Regions from separate parts of the Streptomyces coeruleofuscus genome, predicted to be linked through region 1. Evidence: riboswitches for the same ligand, from Rfam matches in the RefSeq annotation. Region 1 holds a riboswitch; each other region holds the start of a gene.

Region 1 (3,586 bases):
TCCCCGTCGCTGGTGACCTCCAGGATCTCCGTGCAGAGGTTGGAGGAGTGGACGACGTGGCCCGGCTCGGCGGTCTGGTTGGCGGTGCGGTTGGCGGCGTCCTTGAAGGTCATCCAGCCGTTGCCGGTCTGCGCGAGGGTGCGCATCATGCGGCCGTACAGCTCCCGGGCCGGAAGGGTCTTCTTCGCGAGACCCTTCGCCTCGGCCGCCCGGTACGCGGCGTCGAACTCCTCGCCCCACAGGTCGACCAGCTCGGGCACGTCCGAGGGGGAGAACAGCGACCACTGCGCGTCGGCGTTCACGCGCCGCATGAACTCGTCGGGCACCCAGTGCGCGAGGTTCAGGTTGTGCGTACGGCGGGCGTCCTCGCCGGTGTTGTCGCGCAGCTCCAGGAACTCCTCGATGTCGGAGTGCCAGGTCTCCAGGTAGACCGCGGCGGCGCCCTTGCGGCGGCCGCCCTGGTTCACGGCGGCGACCGAGGCGTCGAGGGTCTTCAGGAACGGCACGATGCCGTTGGAGTGGCCGTTGGTGCCGCGGATCAGCGAACCGCGCGCACGGATGCGGGAGTACGCGATGCCGATGCCGCCGGCGTGCTTCGACAGCCGCGCCACCTGGTGGTACCGGTCGTAGATCGAGTCCAGCTCGTCCTTGGGGGAGTCGAGCAGGTAGCAGGACGACATCTGGGGGTGCCGCGTGCCGGAGTTGAAGAGGGTGGGGGAGGAGGGGAGGTAGTCGAGCCGGCTCATCAGCCCATAGAGCGCGGCGACTTCGTCGGCGGAGCGGCGGGTGTCGTCCTCGGCGAGACCGGCGGCGACGCGCAGCATGAAGTGCTGGGGCGTCTCGATCACCTTGCGGGTGATCGGGTGCCGGAGCAGATAGCGGCTGTGCAGCGTGCGCAGGCCGAAGTAGCCGAAGCGGTCGTCGGCGGCCGTGTCGACCAGGGCGTCGAGGCGGGCGGCGTGGACGCGCACGAACTCGGCGGTCCGGTCGGCGATGAGGCCCTCCCGGTGCCCCACCGCGACGGACTCGGTGAAGCAGGTGACGCCCTGTGAGGCGGCCTCGGCGCGGATCCCGATCGTCAGCAGGCGCGCGGCCAGCCGGGAGTAGGCGGGGTCCTCGGAGATGAGGCCGGCGGCCGCCTCCGTCGCCAGCTCGCGCAACTCCGACTCGTCGGCCCGCGCGGACCGGCCGCGCAGCGCGGCGGCGGCGACCCGGCCGGGGTCTGCGTCGGGGAGGTCGGCGGTCAGCTCGGTCAGGGTCCGCAGCAGCGCGGCACCAGGACCGTCTTGCTCTTCTTCGGCGGCTGAGACCGGATCGGCTGGCGCGATGGTCACGTGGGGCTCTCCCTCGCTCGGCACGGGGGCCTCGCAGGGCAGGGGGCAGCACGCGAGCGCACGCGGCGTCGCGTCCACCGGCCCATTCCACGAGGCCCGGACGTCAGGCACACCGGCCGGACGGCCGGGTGCGCTGTCGGCAGGTCCTCGGACTGAAGCCTGTGCGCGAACACGCACAAGTACACCGTTGCGGGACAGTTCCGGATTCGCACCGGATTCCCCTGCGGCGACAGCGAGCATGAGCATACATCTTGTGCCGGGTGGAGAAAGCACCCCTAGATGTAGTGTCGCGATGGTTTCGCAGCGTCAACTCGTAGGTGAGGAGAGTGACCCGGATCGCTGTGTCCACGGTGCGTGCGCACGACAGCGGGCCGTCGTGGTCCTTCTCACGGCGGCCCGCTGCGGGTTGTACGGTGGCTGGTCCTGGTCGCTCAGTGACTGGTCCCTGCCGTGGCAGGCGGAAGCTCCACCTGGACGCCGGGGTCGCCCGCGTCCGCCGTGTAGTCCTCCGGCTTGGTCTCGTCGATGCCCTCGGGGGCCTTCAGCGCCTTGAGGACGAAGGTCAGGACGACGGTGACGACGACGTTCAGGACGAACGCCGTGAGGCCGATGTAGCCGATCTCGCCGATGCCCGGGATCTCCTTCGACGAGCCGCCGAAGTGCTTCTGGGTCGGGGAGGCGACGCCGTACGCCGCGACCGTGCCGTAGACCATGCCGACCGCCCAGCCCGCGAGCAGCGCCCAGCGGTGGAACCAGCGGGTGAACAGGCCGCCGACCAGGGCCGGGAAGGTCTGGAGGATCCAGATGCCGCCGAGGAGCTGGAAGTTGATGGCGACCGTCTTGTCCATGGTGAGGACGAAGGCCAGCGCGCCCACCTTCACCAGCAGGGAGACCAGCTTGGAGACCTTGGTCTCCTGGGCGGGCGTGGCGTCGGGCTTGATGAAGTCCTTGTAGATGTTGCGGGTGAAGAGGTTCGCGGCCGCGATGGACATGATGGCCGCCGGGACCAGGGCGCCGATGCCGATCGCCGCGAAGGCCACGCCCGCGAACCAGTCCGGGAACATGGTCTCGAACAGCTGCGGGATCGCCAGCTGACCGTTCTGCACCTTGATCCCGGCCGCGATCGCCATGAAGCCGAGCAGCGCGAGCAGGCCCAGCATCAGCGAGTACAGCGGCAGGATCGTGGTGTTGCGGCGGATCACCTCACGGCTCTTCGAGGACAGCGTCGCCGTGATCGAGTGCGGATACATGAAGAGCGCGAGCGCGGAGCCCAGCGCCAGCGTGGCGTACGTCCACTGCCCCGCCTCCGGCGGCACCAGCGCACCGCGCGGCGCGCCCGTCGCCGGGTTGGTCTGACCGTACGCCTCGCCGGCCTTGGCGAAGATCTCGTCGAAGCCGCCCAGCTTGATCGGGATGTAGATGATCGCCACCGCGATGACGATGTAGATCAGGGTGTCCTTCACGAACGCGATCAGCGCCGGCGCCCGCAGACCCGAGGAGTACGTGTACGCCGCCAGCACACCGAAGGCGATCAGCAGCGGCAGGTCCTTGATGAACCAGTTGGTGTTCTCGCCGCCGCCGACGCCCATCACGTCCAGCACGGCCTGGATGCCGACCAGTTGGAGCGCGATGTACGGCATCGTCGCGAGGATGCCGGTGAGGGCCACGGCCAGCGAGAGGCCCTTGGAGCCGAATCGGCCGCGCACGAAGTCGGACGTCGTCACGTACCCGTGCTTGTGCGAGACCGACCACAGGCGGGGGAGGAACGTGAAGATCAGCGGGTACACCAGGATGGTGTACGGCACGGCGAAGAAGCCGGCCGCTCCCGCCGCGTAGATCGCCGCGGGGACGGCGACGAAGGTGTACGCCGTGTACAGGTCGCCGCCGAGCAGGAACCAGGTGACCCAGGTGCCGAACGACCGGCCGCCCAGGCCCCATTCGTCGAGGCTGTGCTCGTTCTCGGCCTTGCGCCAGCGCGCGGCGAGGAAGCCCATGACCGTGACGAGCAGGAAGAAGAAGATGAAGACGGCGAGTGCGACGCCGTTCACGCCGTCCTTCACTCCGACGCACCGCCCTTCGCGGCAGAACGGGCGCGCTGGTCACGCTGCCACAACGTGTAGGCGATCATCGTCAGCACGGTGGAGATCAGGACCCATGCCATCTGGTACCAGTAGAAGAACGGGATCCCGATGAAGGCCGGGTCGGTCTTGGCGTACGAGCCGACCCACAACATGGCCACGAAGGGCGCTATC
Region 2 (3,586 bases), on a different contig from region 1:
CCGCGTGGTGTGCCCGAGCCGGGCGGCCTGCGCGTCACGGACCCGGCGCACGGAGTCCAGCAGCAGGAAGCTCATGCGGTACGTCACGAGCGCTACGTCGACGACCGCCGCGGGCACCCCGGCCCGGACGAGACGCGGCAGCAGGTCGGACATGGGTGTCGTGAACGCGAACAACAGCACCCCAAGGGAGGCCGCCGAGGTGCGCAGCAGCAACTCCCCGGCCCGGAGCGGCCCGTCGCCCGCCAGGGACACGAAACCCTCCGGCCCGCCGACCTGCACGAGCAGCGTCAACGCTCCGGTCACGCAGAAACCCAACGGCACCCGGTAGGCCCGCCACAGCCTCCGCCAGGGCACGCCCGCCGGACCCACCAGCACCACCAGGGCGGTCAGCAGCACCAGAGCCGCGCCCGGCCAGGGCGGCAGCGAGATGGCCAGGAGGGTCAGCCCCAGCCCGAGCACGGCCTTGTCCACGGGATGGCGGCGGCGCCAGCGGCTGCTGTGCGCCGCCGCGTCGATCGGCAGCACGGGGCTCAGGCCCTTTCGGCCGTGGACTTCTCGGCGGCACCGGCCGCCGGGCTCTCGGAGTCCCGCTCCCGCGCCCGCCGCTCACCCTGCCGCCGGCCCCGGCGCAGGCCGAAGTAGTAGGCGAGGACACCGGCGCCGAGGGCCGCCTGGAGGGAGAACAGCGCCGACTCGATCTCACCGGACGGCGGTTCGTACAGGGGCGAGAACCAGGGCTCGTAGTCCGGCTCGATCTCGGTGATCGCCGTCTCGGCCTCGCCGTCGGAACCCGTGAAGGGCTCCTCCTTGTGGTCGCCGAGACCGAGCGCGAGCGGCAGCACGGCGAGCGCGACCACGACGAGCAGCAGCAGAAGGTTGATCTTCGTGTTCCTGCTCATCGGGCCACCGCCTCGGTCTCGCCGCGGGCCTGCTTGCCGGCGACGAGCACACCCAGCCGGGTCAGTTCGCCCTTGCTGGACTGCACCAGCAGCCGCATCACGAGGACCGTCAGCAGCCCCTCGCTCACCGCGAGCGGGATCTGGGTGACGGCGAAGATGGAGCCGAACTTGCCGAGCGCGCCCAGGAACCCGCTGCCCGGGTCGGGGAACGCGAGCGCCAGCTGCACGCTGGTGACGCAGTAGGTGGACAGGTCGGCGACGAACGCCGCGAAGAACACGGCGACCATCAGCGGCACGCCGTAGCGCCGCAGCAGCCGGTACACCGCGTATCCCGCCCAGGGCCCGACGATCGCCATGGAGAAGACGTTGGCGCCGAGCGTGGTCAGACCGCCGTGCGCGAGCAGCAGTGCCTGGAAGAGCAGGGTGATCGTGCCCAGCACCGCCATGACGGGCGGCCGGAACAGGATGGCTCCCAGGCCCGTACCGGTGGGGTGGGAGCAGCTGCCGGTGACGGACGGCAGTTTCAGGGCGGACAGGACGAACGTGAAGGCGCCGGAGGCGCCGAGGAGCAGGGTGCTCTCGGGGTGCTCGCGCACCTCACGGGTGAGCGACCGGACTCCGTGGACGACGAACGGCGCAGACGCGACACCCCAGGCGGCCGCGTGCGCCGGAGGCAGGAAACCCTCGGCAATGTGCATGGCTCAGCAGACCCTCTCCAGCACCTCGTGGATGGTTGACGCGCCTTGGCCGGTCTCCTGGCTCACGGGTCCCACCGCCCGTACTCCGCCTTCCCGGGTCCGTGAGGACCCAGTGGCTGCCCGCGAGGGCCGGAGCCGGACTTCCCGATCACAGTGGCGAGGGCCGCACCGGCATCACACCGGATTTCCCGTTCACCAAGGCGTGGTGACAGTAATGCCGAGATAAGGGCCATGACAAGCCAGCCGAGGGGGCGCGCGAGGGGGCGCGTGAAGGGGCGACCGCTCGCACACCGGCGCAGGAGGGCTCAGTCGTCGCCCTCGTCGTCATCGTCCTCCCCGTTCTCCCAGGACCCCGGAGGCTGTTCCTGGTTGGGCTTGTCCGCCTTCTCCGGCGGGTCGCTGCTCGCCTCCGGCGTCGGGCTCGCGGGGGCGGGCGTCGGTTCGGCGGGGGCCCGGGTATCGGGTGCCGCGGGGGAGGGGGTGACATCGGCCACTGTGCCGGCGGTGGGAGTCGTGGCGGTCGCGGGCGCGGACGCGAGGGGGTCGGCGGAGTCGGGGGACGAGGAGGCGGCCGGGCTGCTCGCGGACGGGGACGCGTCGGGTTCCGTGCCCTGCGTCGCGGTCTTGTCGGGCGAGAACCACATCATGCCGGCGAGCATCGCGGCGAGGAACAGCGCCGCCGCGGCCACCGTCGCGGCCAGTCTCCGGTGGTTGCCGAGGCCGTTGCGGGGTGCGGAGCGACGTGAACGCCCGCCCGGTGCCGTGCGAGAACCCGTGGGCAGCGCGTACGTGGCCGGGGCGCCGGTGTCGCCCGCCGCGTACGGTCCCGGCCCGGACGAGGGCGCAGGGGACGCCGCGTACGGTCCCGGCCCGGAGGACGGCACCGGGGACGCCGCCTCCGGCAGCGGCTCGGGCCGCCCCTGCCAGGCGCCGCCGGCGAACCACTCGGCGGCCTGCTGCGCCGTGGGCCGGTCATCGGGCTGCTTGGCGAGCAGGGCGAGGAGGTAGCTCTCGAAGGCCGGAGGCAGACCGGTGACACCGAGCTCGCGGGGCGGTACGGGGGCGTTGTCGAGATGCTGGTGGAGGAGTGCGACGGCGGTGTCGGCCTGGAACGGCGGGCGGCCGCTGAGGAGCTGGTAGAGCACGCACCCCAGGGAGTACATGTCGGAGGCGGGACCCGCCGGTTGGCCCAGGGCGCGTTCGGGCGCGAGGTAGAGGCCGGTGCCGACGATCTGACCGGTGGCGGTGAGCGCGGCGCCCGGGTCGTCGAGGAAGCGCGCGATGCCGAAGTCGCCGATCTTCAGCGTGCCGCCCGCGTCCAGCAGGAGGTTGGCGGGTTTGACGTCCCGGTGCACGATGCCCTGCTGGTGCGCGGCGGCGAGGCCGGCGGCGGCCTGCGCGGCGAGTCCCGCCACCCGCTCGGCCGGGAGCGCGCCGGAGACGGACAGCACCCGGGCGAGGCTGTCGCCCTCGACCAGCTCCATCACCAGGTACAGCCGGTTGTCGTACTCGCCGAAGTCCAGGACCCCGACCACGTTGGGGTGATTGAGACGCCCGGCCGTCTGGGCCTCCAGGCGGAACCGGGACGCCGCCGTGGCGTCGGTGTCCTGAGGCAGCAGCAGCTTGACGGCCACCGCTCTGGCGAGCGTCTCGTCGTACGCACGCCAGACCTCTCCCATTCCGCCGCGCCCGATCTCAACGTCCAGCCGGTAGCGGCCCGCTAGCAGCACTCGTCCTCGTCCTCTGCTCATGGGAAGGTCCTCGCCGCAGGCCGTAACTCCCCGCGTCGGAGCGGAGGTTGGTGGGGGGTACCGCAGCCGACCCAGGATACTGGCGCCGCGTGACCACCGTTCCCCGCCGCGGTGGCGTGGGACGGCACGGTCCCGGAAACCGGGGAGCGGAGGAGCCGCCCGCCGGGGTGATCGTGCGGCGCGCGTGGTTGCCGGGCTTCTTCCCCGTGCCTTCGGGCGCGGGCCGGACCGTCGCTGT
Region 3 (3,586 bases), on a different contig from region 1:
GCGTGACCAGGACCGTGTCCCCGACGCGCACCGAGACGTTCCCGGAGGTGCCGACGACGAGTCCGTCGGAGACGGTCCGGCGGGCCGTCGCGACGAGTTCCTCCCAGGCGCGCGCCTCCTGGGGGCGCACACCCCTCCCCTGCGGCTCCCTCGCATCCTGTCCGCCGCCCCGGAGGTCCCTCGCGTCCCGCCCGTCATCTCGCTGCTCAGCCATGCGGCGATCCTGCCAGGCAGGCCCTCGACATGCCGAGCCTGCCGGGTGATCAGGATCTCTTCGACGGGTCACTCGATCGACTGAAACAGTTCGCGTGCGGGGCCTAGCCCGTGGGGGCGCGGGGAGCCTGACAGCAGGGCGGAACGTTAACCCTCGATTGCGGACACCCCTGCGCCCCTCCCAGTTCATCTTCCGTTCACTCGGGTTACCTACGTTCGTCCAGCCAATGACCTCGAACGATTGCCTGGGTAAATGGAAAGCTTCTCGCTGATCCTCGCGATTGTGGTGGTAACCGCACTCGCGTTCGATTTCACGAACGGTTTCCACGACACCGCGAACGCCATGGCGACGACCATTTCCACGGGTGCCATGAGGCCCAAGGTCGCCGTCGCCATGTCCGCCGTCCTCAACCTGGTCGGCGCCTTCCTGTCGGTGGAAGTCGCCAACACGATCTCCAAGGGGCTCGTCGACGAGTCCGGCATCCGTCCCGAGGTCATCTTCGCCGCCCTGGTCGGCGCGATCCTCTGGAACCTGCTGACCTGGCTGGTCGGCCTGCCGTCGAGTTCCTCGCACGCCCTGATGGGCGGCCTGATCGGCGCCACGATCGCCTCGGCGGGCGTCGGCGCGGTGCACGGTGACGTCCTGGTCACCAAGGTGCTGATCCCGGCGATCGCCGCCCCGCTGGTCGCGGGCATCGCGGCGCTGCTCGCCACGCGGCTGACGTACTCACTCGGCAAGAAGGCCGACGGCAAGGCCTCCGAGAAGGGCTACCGCGCCGGCCAGATCGCCTCCGCGGGCCTGGTCTCCCTGGCCCACGGCACCAACGACGCCCAGAAGACGATGGGTGTCATCACCCTCGCCCTGGTCGCCGGCGGCGCCGTCGCCCCCGACTCCGACCCGCCCATGTGGGTCATCCTGTCGGCGGGTATCGCCATCGCGCTCGGCACGTACCTCGGCGGCTGGCGCATCATCCGCACCATGGGCAAGGGCCTGACCGACCTCCGGCCGCAGCAGGGCTTCGCCGCCCAGACCAGCGCGGCCACGGTCATCCTGGCCTCCTCGCACCTCGGCTTCTCGCTCTCCACGACCCACTCCGTGTCGGGCTCCGTGATGGGCGCGGGCCTCGGCCGCAAGGGCGGCGTCGTCCGCTGGTCGACGGCGACGCGGATGTTCGTCGCGTGGGGTCTGACGCTGCCGGCGGCGGCCCTGGTGGCCGCGCTCGCCGAGTACGTCACGGGCTTCGGCAGCTGGGGTACCGCGGTGGTGGCCGTCTTCCTCGTCGCCTCCAGCGCGGCGATCTGGAAGATCTCGCGGCGTGAGGTCGTCGACCACACCAACGTCAACGACACCGACGAGGCGGAGCCGGCCGGTGTGGTGACCACGGCGATGGCCGCGGTGACGCCGCCGCCGGCCGGCACGGCGACGGAGGACCCGGTGCCGTCGTTCCCGGCCCAGGCCGCCGCCGAGCGGACGCCCTCGACGACCACCACCGTCTGACCCCGCCGACCGGTAACAAGGAAGAGTCTCCGATATGAAGATCGACTGGGCGGCCCTCGGCTCCGTCTTCGGTGTCAGCCTCGTGGTCACCGTGGCCCTGGTGGCCCTGTTCACCCTCGGCATCACCGGCCTGTCCCGCCGCGAACGGGCGGTGGCCCAGGGCGGATCCGCGGGCCTCGCGGTCACCGGCGCGTACGCGTGCTTCGCCGCGTGCGCGGCGGCTGTGGGATACGGGATCTATCTGATCGTGGCCTGACGGCCTGTCCGCACGAGGTTCCCGCCGGGCGGGACAGGACTTCGGTCCTGTCCCGCCCGGTCGTCGTGTGGCAGGGGGCGGTGTGGGCTTCTCCACAGTCTCCCCTCGCAGGTCAACGGCAAGTTGACGGCTGTTCCCGGCCGTGGTGGACTGCCGGGGCCAGTAACGGCGGCAGGAGAGGAAGCCGGTGGAAGTCCGGCGCGGTCCCGCCACTGTCACCGGGGTAGCGATCCCCGGGAGCCAGGAACTCTCACCGCCGGTCTAGTCGAACCAGGGCGTGGACACCCTGAGTGAGGACATATCGCCATGCGCGGCTGCCGATCGAGGTTCAGCACCCCACCCCTGCCCGCTCCTGTGACCGGCTGAGCCCATGGGTGCCGGTCGCGTCTTCGCGTACGGCGCCGCCGCCGGTCTGATCGGTGACCTGCTGCTCGGCGATCCTCGCCGGGGGCATCCGGTCGCCGTGTTCGGGCGGGCCGCGGGCGCCGTGGAACGGGTGTTGTGGCGGGACCACCGGGGGTGGGGCGCGCTGCACACCGTGGTGTGCGCCGGAGGAGCCGTCGCGCTCGGGGGCGTCGCCGCGCGTGCCGCGCGTGACTCCGCCGTCGCCTCCGTCGCGCTGACCGGCGCCGCCACCTGGGCCGTGGTCGGGGGGACTTCGCTCGCACGGGAGGCGCGGGCCATCGGGCGTGCCCTGGAGGCGGGGGACGTCGACGGGGCCCGGGCGCGGCTGCCGCACCTGTGCGGGCGGGATCCGCAGGCGCTCGACGCCGACGGGATCGCCCGGGCCGTGGTCGAGTCCGTCGCCGAGAACACCTCCGACGCGGTCGTGGGGGCGCTCGTGTGGGGGGCCGCCGGCGGTGTGCCGGGGCTCCTCGGCTTCCGGGCCGTCAACACCCTCGACGCCATGGTCGGGCACAAGTCGGCCCGGTACCGGCGCTACGGGTGGGCCTCCGCGCGGCTGGACGATCTCGCGGGCTGGCCGGGGGCCCGGCTGACCGCCGTGCTCGCGACCCTGGCCGGGGACGACCCACGGGGAGCCGTACGAGCCTGGCGGGCCGATGCCGGCAAGCATCCGAGCCCCAACGCCGGGCCCGTCGAAGCCTCGTTCGCGGGGGCGCTCGGGGTGCGGCTGGGCGGCACCTTGTCGTACGGCGGGCGCGTCGAGCACCGGCCCGTGCTCAACGGGGCGGGGCGCGGTGTCGGCACCCGGGACATCGAACGGGCCGTACGGCTGTCCAGGCGTGTCGGCTGGCTCGCGCTCGGCGTCTGTGTCGCCGCGCGCCACATCGTGAAAGGGCGTACGTCATGACGGGCGGTGGGCTTCTCGTCGCCGGTACCACCTCCGACGCGGGCAAGAGCGTCGTGACCGCCGGGATCTGCCGGTGGCTGGTGCGGCAGGGCGTCAAGGTCGCGCCGTTCAAGGCGCAGAACATGTCCCTCAACTCCTTCGTGACGAAGGAAGGCGCCGAGATCGGGCGGGCGCAGGCCATGCAGGCGCAGGCCTGCCGCGTCGAGCCGACCGCGCTGATGAACCCGGTGCTGCTCAAGCCCGGTGGCGAGCGGAGCAGTCAGGTCGTGCTGCTGGGCAAGCCGGTCGGGGAGCTCAGCGCACGCGG
Region 4 (3,586 bases), on a different contig from region 1:
GAGGAAGTTGACGACGACGAACACGGCCATGAGGACCACGGCGACGACGAACCCGCTCGTCGTCAGCGTCCCGTCCCCGGCGTGCTGGAAGCCCTGCGCCCAGTGCCAGTGCCCGGCGTAGCCGATCATGGCCTCGACCTCGATCGGGGCCACGGTCGCCGCCTGGAGCCAGGAGAACCAGCCGAAGGACATGCCGGCGAGACCGCCGAACGCGTAGTGCGGATAGCGCGCCGTGCCGCCCGCGACCGGGAACATGCCGCCGAGTTCCGCGTGCACCAGTGCCAGCAGCACGATCGCGACCGCGCCGATCAGCCAGGACAGGATCGCCGCGGGGCCGGCCGCCACGACTGCCTTCTCGGCACCGTACAACCAGCCGGAGCCGATGATGGAGCCGACCGACGCCCACATGAGGCCGATCAGTCCTACGTCCCGGCGGAGGCCGTCTCTTACCATGAATTCAGGGGCCTCTCATAAATGAACTCGAGGAGTTCGGCGAGCAAGAGGCCTCAGATTAGGAATCGAATATCCAGCGGTAGAAGACGAGTTGTGCAGCCTTGACCGGGCGCGGGTGTTTCCTGGAAATCGCTTCAGGAATTCTGTACGCGGCGATGAGGAAGTCGTGGGATCTCGATCGCCGGGCAGCGGTCCATCACCATCTCCAGTCCCGCGGCGCGGGTCCGGTCGTACGCCGCCTCGTCGATGACGCCGAGCTGGAACCAGACCGCCTTCGCGCCCTTGGCGACCGCCTCGTCCGCGACCGCTCCGGCGAGATCGCTGTTCACGAACACGTCCACGACGTCCACGTCGAAGGGGATGTCCGCCAGACTGGCGTACCCCTGCTCGCCGTGCACCGTCTCCGCCTTCGGATGCACGGGCACGACGCGCTTGCCGTAGCGCTGGAGCACGGCGGCGACGCCGTACGCCGCGCGCTGCTCGTTCGACGACAGGCCCACCACGGCCCAGGTGTCGCCGAGCTCGGTGAGGATCCTGCGGACCGTTGCCTCGTCGCCGTACACCGGCGGCCTCCTCGAAAGTCACGGAAGAACTGCTGTCGAACTGCTGCCTCTACAACGGCGCGGGGTGCGCGGTGATTCCCCGGCGCCCTCCGTGATAGCTTGCCGGGGCCAGTCGAACCCATGTACGTGGGTCAGGGAATCCGGTGCGAATCCGGAACTGACGCGCAGCGGTGAGGGGGACGGGCGGGGCCTCGGCCACTGGACGGCGTGTGTGACGTCCGGGAAGGCGCCCCGTACCGGACGAACCCGAGTCCGAAGACCTGCTGGCGGCCCTCGCGGCGGTCCGCGGCGGGGGAGCACCGTACGACCGGGCTCCGCGATCGAGCCCTCGACGACTGAGGACTGGTTCCCGTGCCCCTCGCCCGACCCGCTCGTGCCGCCGTCCTGCTCGCGGCCGGCTCCCTGCTCCTGGCCGGCTGCGGCGACTCCAAGGCCACCGCCACGAAGGCCGCCGTCACCCTCGGCAACTGCGGCCACGAGGTGCGCGTCGAGGCCGCGCCGCAGCACGCCGTCTCCCTCAACCAGGGCACCACCGAGATCCTGCTCTCCCTCGGCCTCGCCGACCGCCTCGCGGGCACGGCCACCTGGACCGACCCCGTGATGAAGGGGCTGGCGAAGGCCAACGCGAAGGTGCCGCGCATCTCCGACAACAACCCGTCCTTCGAGCGGGTCCTGGACGCCGACCCCGACTTCGTCGCCGCCTCCTTCGTCTCCACCCTCGGCAAGGGCGGCGTCGCCACCCGCGAGCAGTTCGAGAAGCTCGGCGTGCCCACGTACGTCTCCCCGTCGGACTGCGCCGGCAAGGACAACTCCGGGGGCGGCGACGGCGCGCGCGCCAAGGCGCTGGGCATCGACACCGTCTACGGCGAAGTACGCGACCTGGCCACCGTGTTCGGCGTGCAGGATCGGGGCGACGAGCTCGTGGCCTCCCTCCAGCGGCGCATGGCCAAGGCCACGCGGGGCGTCGACGCCTCCGACGTCACCCTCCTGTACTGGTTCGCCAACTCCGAGTCGCCCTACATGGCGGGCTGTTGCGGAGCGCCCGGCATCATCACGCGGGCCCTCGGCGCGAAGAACGTCTTCGACGACACGCACGAGGAGTGGCCGCAGATCAACTGGGAGACGGTCGCCGAACGCGACCCCGACGTCCTGGTCATCGGCGACCTCACCCGCAAGTCGCAGACCGCCGAGTCGGCCGCGAAGAAGATCGCCTTCCTGGAGTCCAACCCGGCCACCAGGAACATGGACGCGGTCAAGCACAGGCGGTACGTGCTGCTCAGCGGGCAGGCCATGAACCCGACCATCCGCACGGTCGAGGGAGTGGAGAAGGTCGCCGCCGGACTGCGCGAGTTCGGGCTCGTGAAGTGACGGTCCGCGGACCCGCGCTCGGTGTCGCGGGCGCCTTGCTGCTGGTGGTCTCCCTGGCCCTGGCGATCACCGTCGGCCCGGCCGACATCCGGGTCGCGGACGTCTGGTCCGTCGTCGCGGCCCACCTGGGTCTCGGCAGCTCGGACCTGACGCCGATCCGCGACGGGATCGTCTGGCAGCTGCGACTGCCGCGCACCCTGCTCGCGGCCGTGTGCGGGGCCGGACTGGCCGTGTGCGGGGCGGTGATGCAGTCGCTGCTGCGCAATCCGCTCGCCGACCCGTTCGTGCTCGGGGTTTCCTCCGGCGCCTCCACCGGCGCTGTCCTGGTCGTCGTCCTGGGCGTGGGCGGCGGTGCCGTCTCGGTGTCCGCGGGCGCGTTCCTCGGCGCCCTGGTCTCCTTCGCGCTGGTGCTGCTGCTCAGCCACACCCTCGGCGGCACCACCGACCGGGTCGTCCTCGCGGGCGTCGCCGCCATGCAGCTCTTCTCCGCGCTCACCTCCTTCATCGTGATGACCGCCGCCGACGCCGAGACGACCCGGGGCGTGCTGTTCTGGCTCCTCGGCTCGCTCGGCGGCGCGGGCTGGACCGATGTGTGGCTGTGCCTGGCCGTCCTGGCCGTGACGCTGGTGGTGTGCCTGTCCTTCGCCCGTACCCTCGACGCCTTCTCCTTCGGGCAGGACGCGGCGGCCGCCCTCGGGGTGTCGGTGGCCCGCACCCGCCTGGTGCTGCTGTGCGTCACGGCCCTGCTCACGGCCGCGCTGGTCAGTTCGGCCGGGGCGATCGGCTTCGTCGGGCTGGTCCTGCCGCACGCCGCGCGGGCCCTGGCCGGTCCCGGTCACGTCCGGCTGCTTCCGGTCACCGCACTCGCCGGTGCGGTGTTCCTGGTGTGGGTGGACACGCTCGCCCGTACGGTCCTGGATCCGCAGGAGGTGCCGGTGGGAGTCGTGACGTCGCTGATCGGGGTGCCGGCGTTCGTGGCGGTGCTGTACCGGACACGGAGGGGGCGGTGAGCGGGGAGGCGGCGGTGAGCGGTGCCGGGCTGCGGGCCGAGCGGGTCGGCCGCCGGGCCGGCGGCCGCCTCGTCCTCGACGGGGTCGTCCTCGCGCCGGAGACCGGCTCCACCGTCGGCGTCCTCGGCCCCAACGGCTCCGGCAAGTCCACGCTGCTGCGGCTGCTGGCCGGGTTGCTCACACCGACCGCCG

The links. Region 1 has a riboswitch for cobalamin ahead of ABFX81_RS18455 (ribonucleoside-diphosphate reductase subunit alpha). Riboswitches for the same ligand answer to the same signal wherever they lie in the genome.
Region 2: another riboswitch for cobalamin. It lies ahead of ABFX81_RS06335 (energy-coupling factor ABC transporter permease); the one in region 1 lies ahead of ABFX81_RS18455 (ribonucleoside-diphosphate reductase subunit alpha).
Region 3: another riboswitch for cobalamin. It lies ahead of ABFX81_RS28210 (cobalamin biosynthesis protein); the one in region 1 lies ahead of ABFX81_RS18455 (ribonucleoside-diphosphate reductase subunit alpha).
Region 4: another riboswitch for cobalamin. It lies ahead of ABFX81_RS23015 (ABC transporter substrate-binding protein); the one in region 1 lies ahead of ABFX81_RS18455 (ribonucleoside-diphosphate reductase subunit alpha).

What each region holds. Positions count from the first base shown of each region.
Region 1 covers NZ_BAAASE010000004.1:682,057-685,642, forward strand. The annotation lists gene ABFX81_RS18455 (ribonucleoside-diphosphate reductase subunit alpha) at 1-1,334, opposite strand, end outside; cobalamin riboswitch at 1,456-1,580, opposite strand; gene mctP (monocarboxylate uptake permease MctP) at 1,766-3,394, opposite strand; gene ABFX81_RS18465 (DUF3311 domain-containing protein) at 3,391-3,586, opposite strand, start outside.
Region 2 covers NZ_BAAASE010000001.1:1,448,821-1,452,406, forward strand. The annotation lists gene cbiQ (cobalt ECF transporter T component CbiQ) at 1-525, opposite strand, end outside; gene ABFX81_RS06330 (energy-coupling factor ABC transporter substrate-binding protein) at 531-899, opposite strand; gene ABFX81_RS06335 (energy-coupling factor ABC transporter permease) at 896-1,597, opposite strand; cobalamin riboswitch at 1,628-1,812, opposite strand; gene ABFX81_RS06340 (serine/threonine-protein kinase) at 1,903-3,348, opposite strand.
Region 3 covers NZ_BAAASE010000007.1:422,238-425,823, reverse strand. The annotation lists gene ABFX81_RS28225 (class II aldolase/adducin family protein) at 1-214, opposite strand, end outside; gene ABFX81_RS28220 (inorganic phosphate transporter) at 467-1,711, shown strand; gene ABFX81_RS28215 (hypothetical protein) at 1,746-1,967, shown strand; cobalamin riboswitch at 2,097-2,236, shown strand; gene ABFX81_RS28210 (cobalamin biosynthesis protein) at 2,338-3,279, shown strand; gene ABFX81_RS28205 (cobyric acid synthase) at 3,276-3,586, shown strand, end outside.
Region 4 covers NZ_BAAASE010000005.1:791,573-795,158, reverse strand. The annotation lists gene ABFX81_RS23025 (amino acid permease) at 1-453, opposite strand, end outside; gene ABFX81_RS23020 (CoA-binding protein) at 588-1,016, opposite strand; cobalamin riboswitch at 1,124-1,284, shown strand; gene ABFX81_RS23015 (ABC transporter substrate-binding protein) at 1,368-2,384, shown strand; gene ABFX81_RS23010 (iron chelate uptake ABC transporter family permease subunit) at 2,381-3,394, shown strand; gene ABFX81_RS23005 (ABC transporter ATP-binding protein) at 3,409-3,586, shown strand, end outside.